One region of the Micromonospora sp. NBC_01638 genome, then DNA from elsewhere that is predicted to be linked to it. Evidence: riboswitches for the same ligand, from Rfam matches in the RefSeq annotation. Region 1 holds a riboswitch; each other region holds the start of a gene.

Region 1 (4,500 bases):
CCGACGTGGCCACCGCGCACCTGGTCATGGTGCGCGGCCGCGTTCGTCGCGCTCGGGTGCGCCTCGCGCTCGGTTCGTAGCGACGGTCGGTGACCGCCGCCGTGGTCGCGCTGTCGCAGTGGACGTGGCGTGGTCATGCCTGGTAGGCAGGCGGGTGTGCGCATCGTTTCACTGCTGCCGGCGGCCACGGACATCGTGGCCATGCTTGGCCTGACCGGGCACCTGGTCGGGCGTACCCACGAGTGTGACTGGCCACCGGGGGCCCTGGCCGACATCCCGGCGGTGACCGCGACCTCCCTGCCTGAGGCCTTGACGAGTCGGGAGATCTCGGCGGCGATCGCCGGTGACGCGCACCGAGGATCATCGCTGTACCAGCTCGACGTCGCCATGCTGGAGGACTTGAAGCCGGACCTGATCCTGACCCAGGACCTGTGCGATGTGTGTGCGGTCTCCTACGAGCGGGTCAACGACGCGGTTCGTCTGATCGATCTCGACACCACTGTGGTGTCCCTGGAGGCGAGGACCATCGACGGGATCCTGGACACGGTCGACGCCGTGGCCGCCCTGACCGGCACCGAAGGCCGGGCGGCGGAGATCCGAGCCGACAGCGAGCGCCGACTCGCCTCGATGCCGGGGCCGGTGCCCGGCGCGCCGACGGTGCTGTTCGTCGAGTGGCTCGACCCGTTGATGCCCGGCGGGCACTGGGTGCCGGAGCAGATCAGCTATGCGGGTGGACGGTCTCTGCTGCTCGGGCCGGGTGCGCACAGCACCCCGCACCGGTGGTCGGTGGTCCCGGACCTGGCTCCCGAGGTGGTGGTGTTCGGGCCGTGCGGGTTCACACCCGAGCGAACCATCGACGAGCTGTCCGTAGCGGCCGCGCAACCCGGCTGGGCGGACCTGCCCGCGGTGCGGCGGGGGCAGGTGTGGGTGGTCGACGGGCCCGCCTACTTCAACCGCCCCGGCCCGAGGGTCGTCGACGGCGCGGAGATCCTCGCCGCCATCCTCGCCCGCCGTCCGGATTCCCGTGCTCGGCGGGTTTCCGTCGCCGCAGGTTGACGCTGCCGTGCCCGAGTGGTCAAGGCGGATATCGGCGGCGGAGCGTTGCCAGGGGCCGCGGTGGGGCGGCGGCAGGCCGCCGCCCCACCGTTCGCTCAGCTGAGCGTGCTGCGGATATCGGCGGCGGCGGCGACGAGGCGGGTCAGGGCCTGCTCGATTTCCGGGTAGCCGCGGGTCTTGAGGCCGCAGTCGGGGTTGGCCCAGAGCCGGTCGGCGGGCACCGCCGCGACGGCGCGGCGTAGCGCGTCGGTGACCTCCGCCTGTTCCGGTACGCGGGGGGAGTGGATGTCGTAAACGCCGGGGCCGACACCCCGTTCGTAGCCGGTGGTGCGCAGATCGTCGAGAATCTCCATCTTCGACCGGGACGCTTCGATGCTGGTGACGTCGGCGTCGAGGGCGTCGATCGCGGGCAGTACCTCGCCGAACTCGGAGTAGCACAGGTGCGTGTGGATCTGGGTGGCGTCGGCGACCCCGCTGGTGGCGAGCCGGAACGCCCTGACCGCCCAGTCCAGGTAGGCGCGCTGCGCGACCCGGCGCAGCGGCAGTGTCTCCCGCAGGGCGGGCTCGTCGACCTGGATGATGCGGATGCCGGCGGCTTCCAGATCGCGGGCCTCGTCGCGCAGTGCGAGAGCGACCTGGTTGGCGGTGTCGGCGAGGGGTTGGTCGGTGCGGACGAACGACCAGGCCAGGATCGTCACCGGTCCGGTGAGCATGCCCTTGACCGGTCGGTTCGTCAGTGACTGCGCATAGGTGGACCAGGCGACGGTCATCGGCCCGGTGCGGGTGACGTCGCCGTGGATGATGGGTGGGCGTACGCACCGGGAGCCGTACGACTGCACCCAGCCGTTGGCCGTGGCGGCGAACCCGTCGAGCTGTTCGCCGAAGTACTGCACCATGTCGTTGCGTTCCGGCTCGCCGTGCACCAGCACGTCCAGCCCGAGTCGTTCCTGCACGGCGATGACGTGGGCGACCTCGGCGCGCATCCGCTCGGCGTAGCCGATGTCATCGAGCCGACCGGCCCGGTGCGCCGCGCGAGCCTGCCGCAGTTCCGGGGTCTGAGGGAAGGATCCGATGGTGGTGGTGGGCAGCGGTGGGAGGTCCAGTCGGGCCTGCTGCTTGGCGGCTCGTTCTGCGTAGGGTCCCCGGCGTACGTGTTCGGGCCGCAGCGCGTCGAGGCGGGCTCGGACCGCGTCGTTTCGCCAGGCTGCCGGTGCGGCGGGTGGGGGAGGAGGAAGCACGCCGACGCCGTCGCGTAGGGCGCGTCCGAGGGCCACGACCTCGTCGACCTTCTGCCGGGCGAACGCCAGCCGGGCACGCAGGTCGACGTCGAGGTCGGGTTCGGCGGCCAGGTCCACCGGCACGTGCAGCAACGAGCACGACGTCGACACCGCGACGTGATCGGCCAGCCCGGTCAGTACCGCACCGGCCGCAGTGGCGGCGCGCAGGTCCGTACGCCAGATGTTGCGCCCGTCGACCAGCCCCGCGACGATCGTCTTGTTCCGCAGCGGCCCAGCGGCGGCGAGCCTCTTCAGGTTGCCCGGCCCGGCGACGAGGTCGATGCCCACCGCCTCGACCGGAGTGCCCAGCAGCGCCGGCAGCGCGTCTCCGAGGTCACCGAAGTACGACGCGACGAACAGCCGGGGCCGGTGTTCCACGCTGCCGAGCTGACGGTACGCGGCACGCAGCGCGGCGATCTCGTCCGAGGTGCGGTCGGCGGTGTAAGCGGGCTCGTCGAGCTGGACCCATGCGACCCCGGCGTCGGCCAGGGTGCCGAGAATGTCGGCATAGACCGCGACGAGGCCATCGAGTCGGTCAAACGGCCGGAACCCCTCCGGGGTGTTCCCGGTGGCCTTTGACAGCAGGAGGTAGGTCGCCGGCCCGACCAGCACCGGCCGCGTGGTGACGCCGAGGGCCTTTGCTTCGGCGTACTCCCGCACGGCCTTCTCGGGGCGGGCGGTGAACACCGTGTCCGGGCCGATCTCCGGCACCAGGTAGTGGTAGTTGGTGTCGAACCACTTAGTCAGCTCCAGAGCCGGTTCCCGCTCCGTACCGCGCGCCATGGCGAAGTAGGTGTCCAGGTCACCGAGGCCGAGGTGGCGGAAACGGTCCGGGATCGCGTCGATCAGGACCGTGGTGTCGAGCACCTGGTCGTAGAACGAGAACGTGTTCGACGGAACAGCGTCCAGACCGGCGTCGCGCAGCGAGCGCCACACCTCTGCGCGCAGGCCGGCTGCGGTCTCCTGTAGAGCGGTCGCATCGATCCGGCCCGCCCAGTAGGACTCGACGGCGTGCTTGAGTTCCCGGTGCGGACCGATGCGGGGGTAGCCGAGCACGGTGCTCAGCCCGAACGGTGTGGTCACGAGACGGGTGTCCTTCCCTCGAGGTCGACCCTCGACCACACGGGAAGAACGGCAGGGCACCGGCTGACGACCGGGCCTCGCCCAGGCCCTCCCGAGAGGCCGGTGGCGGCGTACGCGGACGCGTACGCGGTGCGGGCAGGTCTTCGGACTCGCGGGCGCGACCGGCGTGAACCGATCTCCTACTGGCCGTCGCTTCCCAGACGCTCACGCGTCCAGTGCGTATGACGGCTGTCGTTCCCACTCACCGCTGCGGGGCAGTCCCGGTCTTGCACCGGGTTCCCTCTTACGACGCCACACCATGATGGTGCGGCGAACCAGCACTGCCGACCATCGTACGGCCTGCGAGCTGATTCCCCGGGCCGCAGTCATCGGCAGCTTTTCCTGTCGTCCGTCCAGCACCGGACCGGTCGGGAGTCCGGGTGCCCGGACTCCCGACCGAGGCCCGCTACGGCGGGGAGATGGACGGCGCCTGCCCGGAGCCGAAGCGCCATCCTTCGACAGTGCCCTGCGCGGGGTTGTAGTGACTGGGTTCGCGTTGGGCTACACCACTCCGACCCCGTTCCCCAGCGACCGCTCCTACGGTCAGGTGCGCTCGGTTCTGGGGTCCAGTGCCATCACCGGGTTGTCCGGCCCTTTCGAGGTGGGCGAGTTTGCTGTCGCGCCGAATGCCCGCCGCGGTGGTCTCGGTCGGCGGCTACTCGACACTCTGGTTGGTGACCGTCCGGCGTGGCTGCTGACCGTGCCGACGATCCCCGGAACGACGGCCTTCTATGACGCTGCCGGGTGGCAGAGGTTGGGAACCGGCGAGGGCATCACGATCTACACGAACGTGCCCCTCGCGCCGAGCGGCTGACGGGGGGCCGCTGGGGCCAGGCAGTAGTGCGCCGCGCAGCACGGCGGACGGGTCGGCGAGATGTCTGTCAGCGCGGCACCGCAGTACGAGGCGATCGCGGACTCCGACCGGAATCTGCCGACGACGCCGGCGCGGGCCAGGTTCTTCACCGCGGTCACGTTTCCGATGCCGCGTAGCTCGGTGAGGGTGGTGCCAGAGGCCGTGACGGCGGCGGTCAGGGTTGTTGTTGCC
Region 2 (4,500 bases), 2.7 Mb from region 1:
AGTAGACCGGCTGGATGCTGTCGGAGTGTCGTTGCAGCAGGTACGTCTGCCCGGCGGAGAGGAACGCGGAGACCGCCACCCCGGCCAGGATCAGCATCGCCGGTGAGCCGCTCCGCCCGCCGGCCGCGCCGAGCACATAGGTCATCGTCACGGCGAGCAGCGAACCGGCGAACGCGGCCAGCGGGATGGTCATCGGCAGCCCGGAGATCGCGCCCTGCCGGCCGGCGCCGCCGAGGGCGATCACCGCGGTCACCGCGAGGCCCGCGCCGGCGGCCACACCGAGCAGGTACGGGTCGGCCAGCGGGTTGCGGAACACGCCCTGGTAGCAGCCGCCGGCGAGGGCGAGCAGGCCGCCGACGAGCAGACCCAGCACCACCCGGGGCAGGCGCAGCTCGGTGACGATCGCGATCTCCCGCTCGGACAGCCCGCTGTCGAGGTGCAACCCCGGAATCAGGTTGAGCAGCTCGGCGGCGACGCTGCCCGGTGGCAGGCTCACCGGGCCGAGCGACACCCCGGCGACGAGCGCGACGAGCACCGCGAACACCCCGGCGACCAGCCAGCCCAGGCGTACCCCGGCAGGCCGGGCCACCGACTGTGGCCCGGCGGACCGGGCCACGGACAGTGACCCGGTCACCGAGGGAAGACGGTCACGCGGGCACCTTGGCTACCGCGTCGATGATGACCCGGAGCAGGTCCACGACCCGCGGACCCCAGCGGGAGGCGATGTCGTCGTCCAGCGTGACGACCTGGTTGTTCTTCACCGCGGTGAGCCCGGCCCAGCCGCTGCGCGCCTTGACCGAGTCGGCGTTCTGCTGGCAGCACTTGGAGTCGGCCAGGAAGACGAAGTCCGGGTCGGCGTTGACGATGAACTCCTGGGACAGCTGCGGGTAGCCAGCGTTCTTGCCGTCCGCGTCAGCGGGGTCGGCGATGTTGGTCAGACCGGCCTGGCTGTAGAGCGAGCCGATGAAGGTCTTGCTGGTGGCGCTGTACAGCTCCGGACCCAGCTCGTGGAAGTACGTGAGCTTCTCGGTGCGCTGCGGCAGGTCCTTGACCAGCTTGGCGATGTCGTCCTTCATCCGGGTGGCGACGTCGGTGGCCTGGTCGGCGTGCCCGGTCAGCGTGCCCAGCTCGGTGATCTGCCGATACGAGTCGTCCAGGGTGGTCGCCGCCGGGGTCAGGTAGACCGGGATCTTCAGCTTGCCGAGCTGCTCGACGATTTTGTTCCGATCGTCGGAGAGCACCACCAGGTCGGGGTTTTTGCCGGCGATCGCCTCGGCGTTCGGTTGGAAACCGGAGAGGTCGGTCTTGGGCGCGTCGGCCGGGTAGTTGGACTGGTCGTCGACGGCGCTCACCTGCGGGCCGGCACCGATCGCGAAGAGGATCTCGGTGGCGGTGGGCGCCAGCGAGACGATCTTCTCGGGGCGCTTGTCGAGGGTGAGCGCACCGACCGTCACCGGGTAGGCGGCGGCTGCGGTGCCCGCGCTCGGCTGGTCGTCGGCCTTCTCGGCGCAGGCGCCGAGGACGAGCGCGGCGACCGCGAGGGTTGCGGCGAAGAGCCGAGGTGTACGTCTGAACATGGGGGCCTCCTGTCGGTCGAGGAGTGTGGTGCTTCGCCGACAGGGACTTTCGTACGCCCGCCCACGAGGCGCCCTTCCTCGAGAGCGCGTTTCGCGACCGATCCGCAGGCGACCTGGCTCGTCCCCACCGTCGGTGGGGCATCACAGTTGCGGGACAGCGCCGGGTTTCGCACCGGCTTCGCTGCGGACTGGTCGCTAAGACGGTAGCGCATCGCTGAGACCAGCCTGTTGATCTAGGGCATATCGGCGTGAGTTGATCTCAGATCACGACAATATGCCCTAGATCAGCGCGGGGAGAGGGGGCGGGAGGGGGTGGGAGGGGGGTGGGGCCCTGTCGGGGGGTGGGACGGGGCCCCACCCGATCAGGAGGAGGTGATGGTGACGTTGTCCACAGCCGCCTCCACCAGGCTGGCTCCGGAGGCGTCCGCCGCCTCGACGAGGATGCGTACCGACTGGCCGGCGTACGGGGTGAGGTTGAGGTTCGCCACCGCCCAGCTGCCGTTGCGGTTGGTCGCCGCGCCGGCCTGGGTGAGCAGCGCTGTGGTGCCGCCGTTGTGCACCACGCTCACCCGCAGGTAGTCCGCCGACGAGGCGTTCGAGCCGTGCGCCAGGTACCAGGCCAGGGAGAGGGTCAGCGTGCCGGACGACGGCAGGGTCACCGCCGGGGACCGGGCGCTGGTCACGCCGCCATCGACGTCGTAGTCACCAGCCGCCGAACCGGCGAGCCCGCCGGTGACCAGGTCGTTGGCACCGGCGTACGGGGTGAGCTGCTTGGCGCCCGAGGAGGTGGTCGCCTGGGCGGCGCCCCGTTCCCACGCCCCGGCCGTGGCGGTGTCGGTGCCGGACGGGTTGATGGTCCAGCCGGTGGCGGTTTCGAAGGTGTCCGACCAGACCGTGGTGCCACCACCACCGCCGCAGTACTGCGCCTGCTTGCCGATGGCCCGGTACGGGCAGTCGGCGTACTCGCTGAGCAGCAGCACCGCCTCCCGGTTGCGCGAGGTCTGCGCGGGGATCACCTCGTCGGGCGGGTAGAAGCCGCCGCCGCCGGACGAACCGGGATACATCTCGAAGGTGTACGCCCAGATGTTGTGGGTGGCCCACATCCAGTCGAGGCTGTCCCCGTCGGTGATGTAGAGGTCGCTGGACTGCTCCGGTGTGTAGTTGTTGGTGGCCGCCATCTGCTGGCCGATGGTGGCGAAGGTGTTGTACTGGTCCGCGTTCATCCCCGTCGCGGTGTTCGCGGTGGTGTAGCCGTACGGCCAGAGCACCAACTGCGAGTACGTGTGGAAGTCGATGTTGGCCTTGATCTGCTGCACGCCACCGACCACCCGGCCGTTGACGAAGTTGCGCAGTGCCTGCGTCTCGGGTGCGGAGAACGCCGACGGGCCACGGTAGGTCTCCGACGAGGTGGTGCCCGACGAGCCGCCGCAGCAACCCCAGTTGTAGGACCAGTTGCGGTTCAGGTCGGTGCCGACATTGGACGAGCCGCTGTTGGGCTGACGGTTCTTGCGCCAGGACCGGTACGACCCGGTGGCGATGTCGTACTCGCTGCCGTCCGGGTTGACCGTCGGCACGATCCAGATCTCCCGGCTGTTGACGATGTTGGTGATCCGGGAGTCGCCGCCGTAGCTGTCGGTGAAGAGGTTGAGCAGGTAGATCGCCATCTCGACGGTCAGGTGCTCACGGGCGTGCTGTTGGGAGTTGAACAGGATCTCCGGTTCGTTCTCGTCGGTGCCGACGTTGTCGGAGATCTTCACCGCCATCAGGTCGCGGCCCTCGTACGACGAACCGATGCTGATCTTGCGGGCGATCGCCGGATGGTCGGCGACGACCTGGTTCACGACGGCGGTCAGTTCCGCGTAGTCGTGGTAGTTGGAGTCGGCGGGCGGGAAGGCCAGCGTGCCCATCTCGCCGGCGCCGCGCTCGGCGTTGGGCGGTGGGGCGAGCGGTTCGAGTCGGAAGCCGAGCTTGCCGATCGCGGCGGCCTCACCCGCGGTGGCCGAGATGTGCAGGACTCCGTGTTCGGAGTAGTCGATGGCGGCTCCGGTGCGGGCCACCGCGTTGCGATCGGCGAGGGTCCGGGGCCCGAGCACCCGGTAGCTGGCGGCGGCCGGCTCTGCGGTGCGGTCCGGTGCCGGTCGGGCGGCGACCGGACCGGCGGCGACGGTGACGATTCCCAGCCCGGTGACGACGGCGAGCACCAGGACGCGGCGGAGAGGGATGGGCGTGCGGAGGGCCATGGACTACCTCCTCGATGGGCGGGAGATCCCGCTCGGTGAAGGACACTTCACCACCTGCCACATGGTCATATCAATATTGATCGTTGCCTAATGCATCCCGAGCCGATCATCCCGGCGGCAAGTTTTTTCCACCCGGCCACCCCTGGCGAAACTTCCCGCCAAGCGGGAAACTGACCAGCGACGATGCCCCTCTCGACACCGCGGAGCACTCATGGTCAGATCCCGCCTGCGCGCGGCCGCCCTCGCCGGCGTCACCGCGCTCACCCTGCTCGCCACCACCGCACCCGCGACGGCGGCCCGCCCGCCCGCCGCCACTCACGACGAGCAGATCACCTTCCAGGACTGGTCCGGGCCCGCCGACTGGCACCGGGGCAGCCGCGCCGGCACCCGCGTCGTGCCCGGCGCCCGAGCGGGCCTCACCCTGGCCCGACCGGCCGGCACCACCGAGTACGCCGACCCGCACACCGGCGCCACCCGCACCTGGGAGTACGGCACCTGGACCTCACCGGTGACCCGGATCGGGTTCGACGCCACCGAGCTGATCGCCTCCTGGAACGCGGAGACCCCCGCCGGCACCTGGATCCAGGTGGAGATGCAGGGCAACTACACCAGCGGCGATCAGACCCCGTGGTACGTCATGGGCCGCTGGGCGTCCGGCGACAGCGACATCAAGCGGACCACCG
Region 3 (4,500 bases), 1.5 Mb from region 1:
GGTCGTCCCGTCCACTTCGCCACCCCGGTCGACGCCCGGCGCGCGGGGGTGGAAACCGTCTACCAGGATCTCGCTGTCGCCGACGACCTCAGCGTGGCCGCCAACCTGTACCTCGGGCGGGAGATCCTGCGCTCCGGGCCGCTGCGTCGGCTGGGGCTGCTCGACAAGCGCGCGATGCGGCAGGGCGCCGCCGCGGCCCTCAACGAACTCGGGGTACGGATTCCCCGGGTCACCACCCCGATCGCGATGTTGTCCGGTGGGCAACGGCAGTGCGTCGCGGTGGCCCGCGCCATCATCTGGGCGACCAGCGTGGTCATCCTCGACGAGCCCACCGCGGCACTCGGCGTCGTTCAGACCGGGCGCGTGCTGGACGTCGTCCGGCGTGCCCGCGACGCCGGCATGTCGGTGGTGCTGGTGAGCCACAACATGCCGCAGGTGCTCGAGATCGCCGACCGCGTCGAGGTGCTGCGCCTCGGCCGGCGGGCGGCCCGGCTTCGCGCGGACGAGGTCACCACCGACGACCTGGTCGCGGCGATGACCGGGAGCACCACCGCGCAACGGGACGAGCAGTGACGGTGGTCGCCTAGCGGGGCGGGTGGGCGGTCACGACCGGGCGGCGGTGTCGAGGCTCGCGTCACCGTCGTCGGGTAACCCCTGCAACGACTCCTCGACCCCGATCAGGTGGTTGGCCATGCGGGTGCGGGCCCGCTCCGGGTCGCGTGCCACGAGGGCCTTCAGGATCGCCACGTGCTCGTCGTGGGTACGCCGGTCCGCGCCCTCCTCGTGCAGGCTGCGCCAGAGCCGTCCGCGTACGGTGCGCCCGGCGAACGCCTCGATCAGGCCACCGAGCACCGGATTCCCGGCGTGCACGGCGATGATCCGATGGAAGGCGATGTCGATCTCGATGATTCGCTCGTGGTCCTGCGGTGACTGACCGACCATCTGGGCCGCCTCGTCGAGCAGTGCCCCTGCCTGGGCGAGGGCCTCGTCGGTGATCCTGGTCGCCGCCAACCGGGCGGCCTCACACTCCAGCAGCCGTCGAACGGTGTGGATGTGCCGTGGGTCGCCCTGGCCCTGGAAGTCCACCACGAAGCCCATCGGGGCCAGCAGTTGCGGCGCGTCGAGGTTCGTGACGTAGGTGCCGTCACCCTGGCGAATGTTGACGATGCCGAGGATCGACAGGGCCGACATCCCCTCGCGTAGCGATCCCCGTGAGACGCCGAGCGACTCGGCGAGATCCTTCTCGACGGGCAGCCGATCCCCGGGCTTGAACGACCCTTCGAGGATCATCCGCTTGATCCCGTTCACCACTTCGTCGGTGCGAGACATGACACCTCCTAGCGGCCGGCGGGGGTGGCCGTCCCACCTGCGATCACGTACGGCTCCGGAGATGACACGGTAGTCGGCTCTGCCGCAGCCCAGTAGTCGCCGTCGGGGAACCGGTACCGCGCAACTGACTCGGGACGCATCTGGGTGGAGTAGCCGGGCCGGCTGGGAAGAACATATCCGCTGCCTGACCCGGCGTCCCGGACGACACACGGATCGGTGAAGTGCTCGTGCAGGTGGTCGACGAACTCGGTGACACGGTCGGTGAGATCCCCCGAGATCGCGACGTAGTCGAGCACCGAAACGTGTTGGACCATCTCGCACAGCCCGACACCGCCGGCGTGTGGGCAGACGGGGACGCCGAACTTCGCGGCGAGGAGCAGCACGGCGACGATCTCGTTGATGCTGGCCAGCCGGCCGGTGTCCAACTGGCAGAAGTCGATGGCCCCGGCCTGGAACAGCTGCTTGAACATGACCCGGTTGTGGCAGTGCTCGCCGGTGGCTACCCCGATGGGAGCGACGGCGCGGCGGACGGCCGCGTGGCCCAGGATGTCGTCGGGGCTGGTCGGCTCCTCGATCCACAGCGGTGTGAACTGGGCGAGGGCCTTGACCCACTCGATCGCCTGACCGACGTCCCACACCTGGTTGGCGTCGATCATCAGCTTGCGGTGCGGGCCGAGGATCTCCCGGGCGATCGTGCATCGGCGGATGTCGTCGTCGAGACTGGCGCCCACCTTGAGCTTGACGTAGCCGTAGCCGGTGTCCACCGCCTCCTGGCACAGCCTGCGCAGCTTGTCGTCGCCGTAGCCCAGCCAGCCGGCCGAGGTGGTGTAGGCGGGGTAGCCGGTCCGGTCGAGTTCGGCGAGACGGTCGGCCCGCGTGCTCTGCTTGGCGCGCAGGATGGCCAGAGCCTCGTCCCGGGTCAGCGCGTCGGACAGGTAGCGCAGGTCCGCGATGTCGACGAGCTGCTCGGGGGACATGTCGACGAGCAGCCGCCAGAGCGGCTTGTCGGCAACCCGGGCGACCATGTCCCACGAGGCGTTCAGCACGGCCGCCAGCGACAGGTGGACGACGCCCTTCTCGGGCCCGAGCCACCGCAGCTGTGAGTCGGAGGTGAGCAGGCGGTAGACCGCCCCCATGTCGGCTGCCATCGTCGCCACATCCAGGCCCACGAGGCGCTGTGCCTGGTGGACCGCCGCCGCGACGACGATGTCGTTGCCCCGACCGATGGTGAAGGTGAGGCCGTGACCCGCGAGCGGCGCACCCGCGCTGTCGACGCCGTCGGTGTGCAGCACGACGTAGGCCGCCGAGTAGTCGCCGTCCTTGTTCATGGCGTCAGACCCGTCGGCGGTCAGGGAGGTGGGGAAGCGGACGTCCTCGACGGTGACGGCAGTGATCTGCGGCATGCGCTCCTCGCCCGGCTCTAGGCCCAAAGATCAGATGATCACGAAAAGTATACGGAGGGTCGATTCGGTGCGTCAACGAGGTTGATCACCCTCGGGCCGTATACATCTAATGTTTTCGACCTCCTGCTCGGCTGGGGGACCCGCGCACTCTGGCACGGCGAGCGAAGTGGACACCGTGAAGATTGGATGTTCGCTCCTGGGCACCGTTTGCCGGCGGAGTGTGCTCGACGTTCGATGCATCCATTGACCTGATAGATCGAATCTTTGTCGCAGCCGCCCGGGTCGGCTGGACGAGTCTGGTGACGGTCATCACCAGACCGGCCGCCGACACGCCGAAGACCGACATGTGGTGTGTGACAACGGCTGCGTCCCTATATATGGTGTCGAGCGCAGCTGGTTCGGCCGCGTCATCCGATGTGGTCGAGGCAAGAGGGAACCCGGTGAAAATCCGGGACTGTCCCGCAGCGGTGAGTGGGAACGACCGCCGTCATCAGCACTGGGCCACCAATCGGCCTGGGAAGCGACGGCCAGTAGGAGACCGGCGAGCCCGGTCGTGTCCGCGAGTCCGAAGACCTGCCAGCGCGCCGCACACCCGCACCCGGGTGGGCGGCGGTCCGAGGCCGCGTGGGACGGCTGACGCCACCTGACCCACGCCTCGCTGGCGTGTGTCCGCCGGTGTCTGTCTTCTCGCGTCCGAGGGCCATCAGGTCTCGAACTCGCGAGGAGTGAGTGGTGACAGTCACCGAGGTAGTCCCGGCCAGCAGCGACGCGACCCTGCGGCGCACGCCGATGCAGGTCCGCAAGCGCGACGGCGCCACCGAATCCGTGGACGTGAACAAGATCGTCCGGGCGGTCGAGCGGTGGGCTGACGACCTCACCGACGTCGACCCGATGCGCGTCGCCACCCGCACGATCAGCGGCCTGTACGACGGCGCGACGACGGCCGAGCTGGATCGGCTGTCCATCCAGACGGCGGCCGAGATGATTGGTGAGGAACCGCAGTACTCGCGCCTCGCCGCCCGGCTGTTGGCCGGCTACGTCGACAAGGAGGTGCGTCGGCAGGGCGTCACCTCGTTCAGCGCGGCGATCCGGGTCGGCCACGCCGAGGGCCTGATCGGTAACGACACCGCCGCGTTCGTCGCCGCACACGCCACGATGCTCGACGACGCCATCGATCCGGACGGCGACCGGAGGTTCGAGTACTTCGGCCTGCGCACCGTGTACGACCGGTACCTGCTGCGCCACCCCACCAGCCGGCTGGTGCTGGAGACCCCGCAGTACTGGCTGTTGCGGGTGGCCTGCGGGCTGTCCCGTACGCCGGACGAGGCGGCCGACTTCTACCGACTGATGTCCAGCCTGGCCTACCTGCCCAGCTCACCGACGCTGTTCAACTCCGGGACCCGGCACACCCAGATGTCCTCCTGCTACCTGGTCGACTCCCCGCTCGACGAGTTGGACTCGATCTACCAGCGGTACGCCCAGGTCGCCAACCTGTCCAAGTTCGCCGGCGGCATCGGCATCGCGTACTCCCGGGTCCGGTCCCGGGGCGCGCTGATCCGCGGCACCAACGGGCAGTCCAACGGGATCGTGCCGTGGCTGCGCACGCTGGACGCGAGCGTCGCCGCGGTCAACCAGGGCGGCCGACGCAAGGGCGCGGCGTGCGTCTACCTGGAGCCGTGGCACCCGGACATCGAGGAGTTCCTCCAGCTGCGGGACAACACCGGCGAGGACGCCCGGCGTACCCACAACCTGAACCTGGCCAACTGGG

What was found. A riboswitch is a leader RNA that binds a small molecule or an ion and turns the genes downstream of it on or off. The one in region 1 is predicted to bind cobalamin.
Region 2: linked by a shared signal. The riboswitch ahead of OG811_RS12395 (ABC transporter substrate-binding protein) and the one ahead of metE (5-methyltetrahydropteroyltriglutamate--homocysteine S-methyltransferase) in region 1 are both predicted to bind cobalamin.
Region 3: linked by a shared signal. The riboswitch ahead of OG811_RS24970 (ribonucleoside-diphosphate reductase subunit alpha) and the one ahead of metE (5-methyltetrahydropteroyltriglutamate--homocysteine S-methyltransferase) in region 1 are both predicted to bind cobalamin.

What each region holds. Positions count from the first base shown of each region.
Region 1 covers NZ_CP109273.1:6,812,520-6,817,019, reverse strand. The annotation lists gene OG811_RS31650 (hotdog domain-containing protein) at 1-80, shown strand, start outside; gene OG811_RS31645 (ABC transporter substrate-binding protein) at 157-1,056, shown strand; gene metE (5-methyltetrahydropteroyltriglutamate--homocysteine S-methyltransferase) at 1,152-3,416, opposite strand; cobalamin riboswitch at 3,533-3,750, opposite strand; gene OG811_RS31635 (hypothetical protein) at 3,937-4,269, shown strand; gene OG811_RS31630 (transposase) at 4,236-4,487, opposite strand.
Region 2 covers NZ_CP109273.1:2,612,966-2,617,465, reverse strand. The annotation lists gene OG811_RS12400 (FecCD family ABC transporter permease) at 1-634, opposite strand, end outside; gene OG811_RS12395 (ABC transporter substrate-binding protein) at 648-1,577, opposite strand; cobalamin riboswitch at 1,663-1,798, opposite strand; gene OG811_RS12390 (M14 family zinc carboxypeptidase) at 1,940-3,817, opposite strand; gene OG811_RS12385 (C39 family peptidase) at 4,029-4,500, shown strand, end outside.
Region 3 covers NZ_CP109273.1:5,361,922-5,366,421, forward strand. The annotation lists gene OG811_RS24955 (ATP-binding cassette domain-containing protein) at 1-573, shown strand, start outside; gene OG811_RS24960 (FadR/GntR family transcriptional regulator) at 604-1,329, opposite strand; gene OG811_RS24965 (enolase C-terminal domain-like protein) at 1,338-2,732, opposite strand; cobalamin riboswitch at 3,110-3,328, shown strand; gene OG811_RS24970 (ribonucleoside-diphosphate reductase subunit alpha) at 3,522-4,500, shown strand, end outside.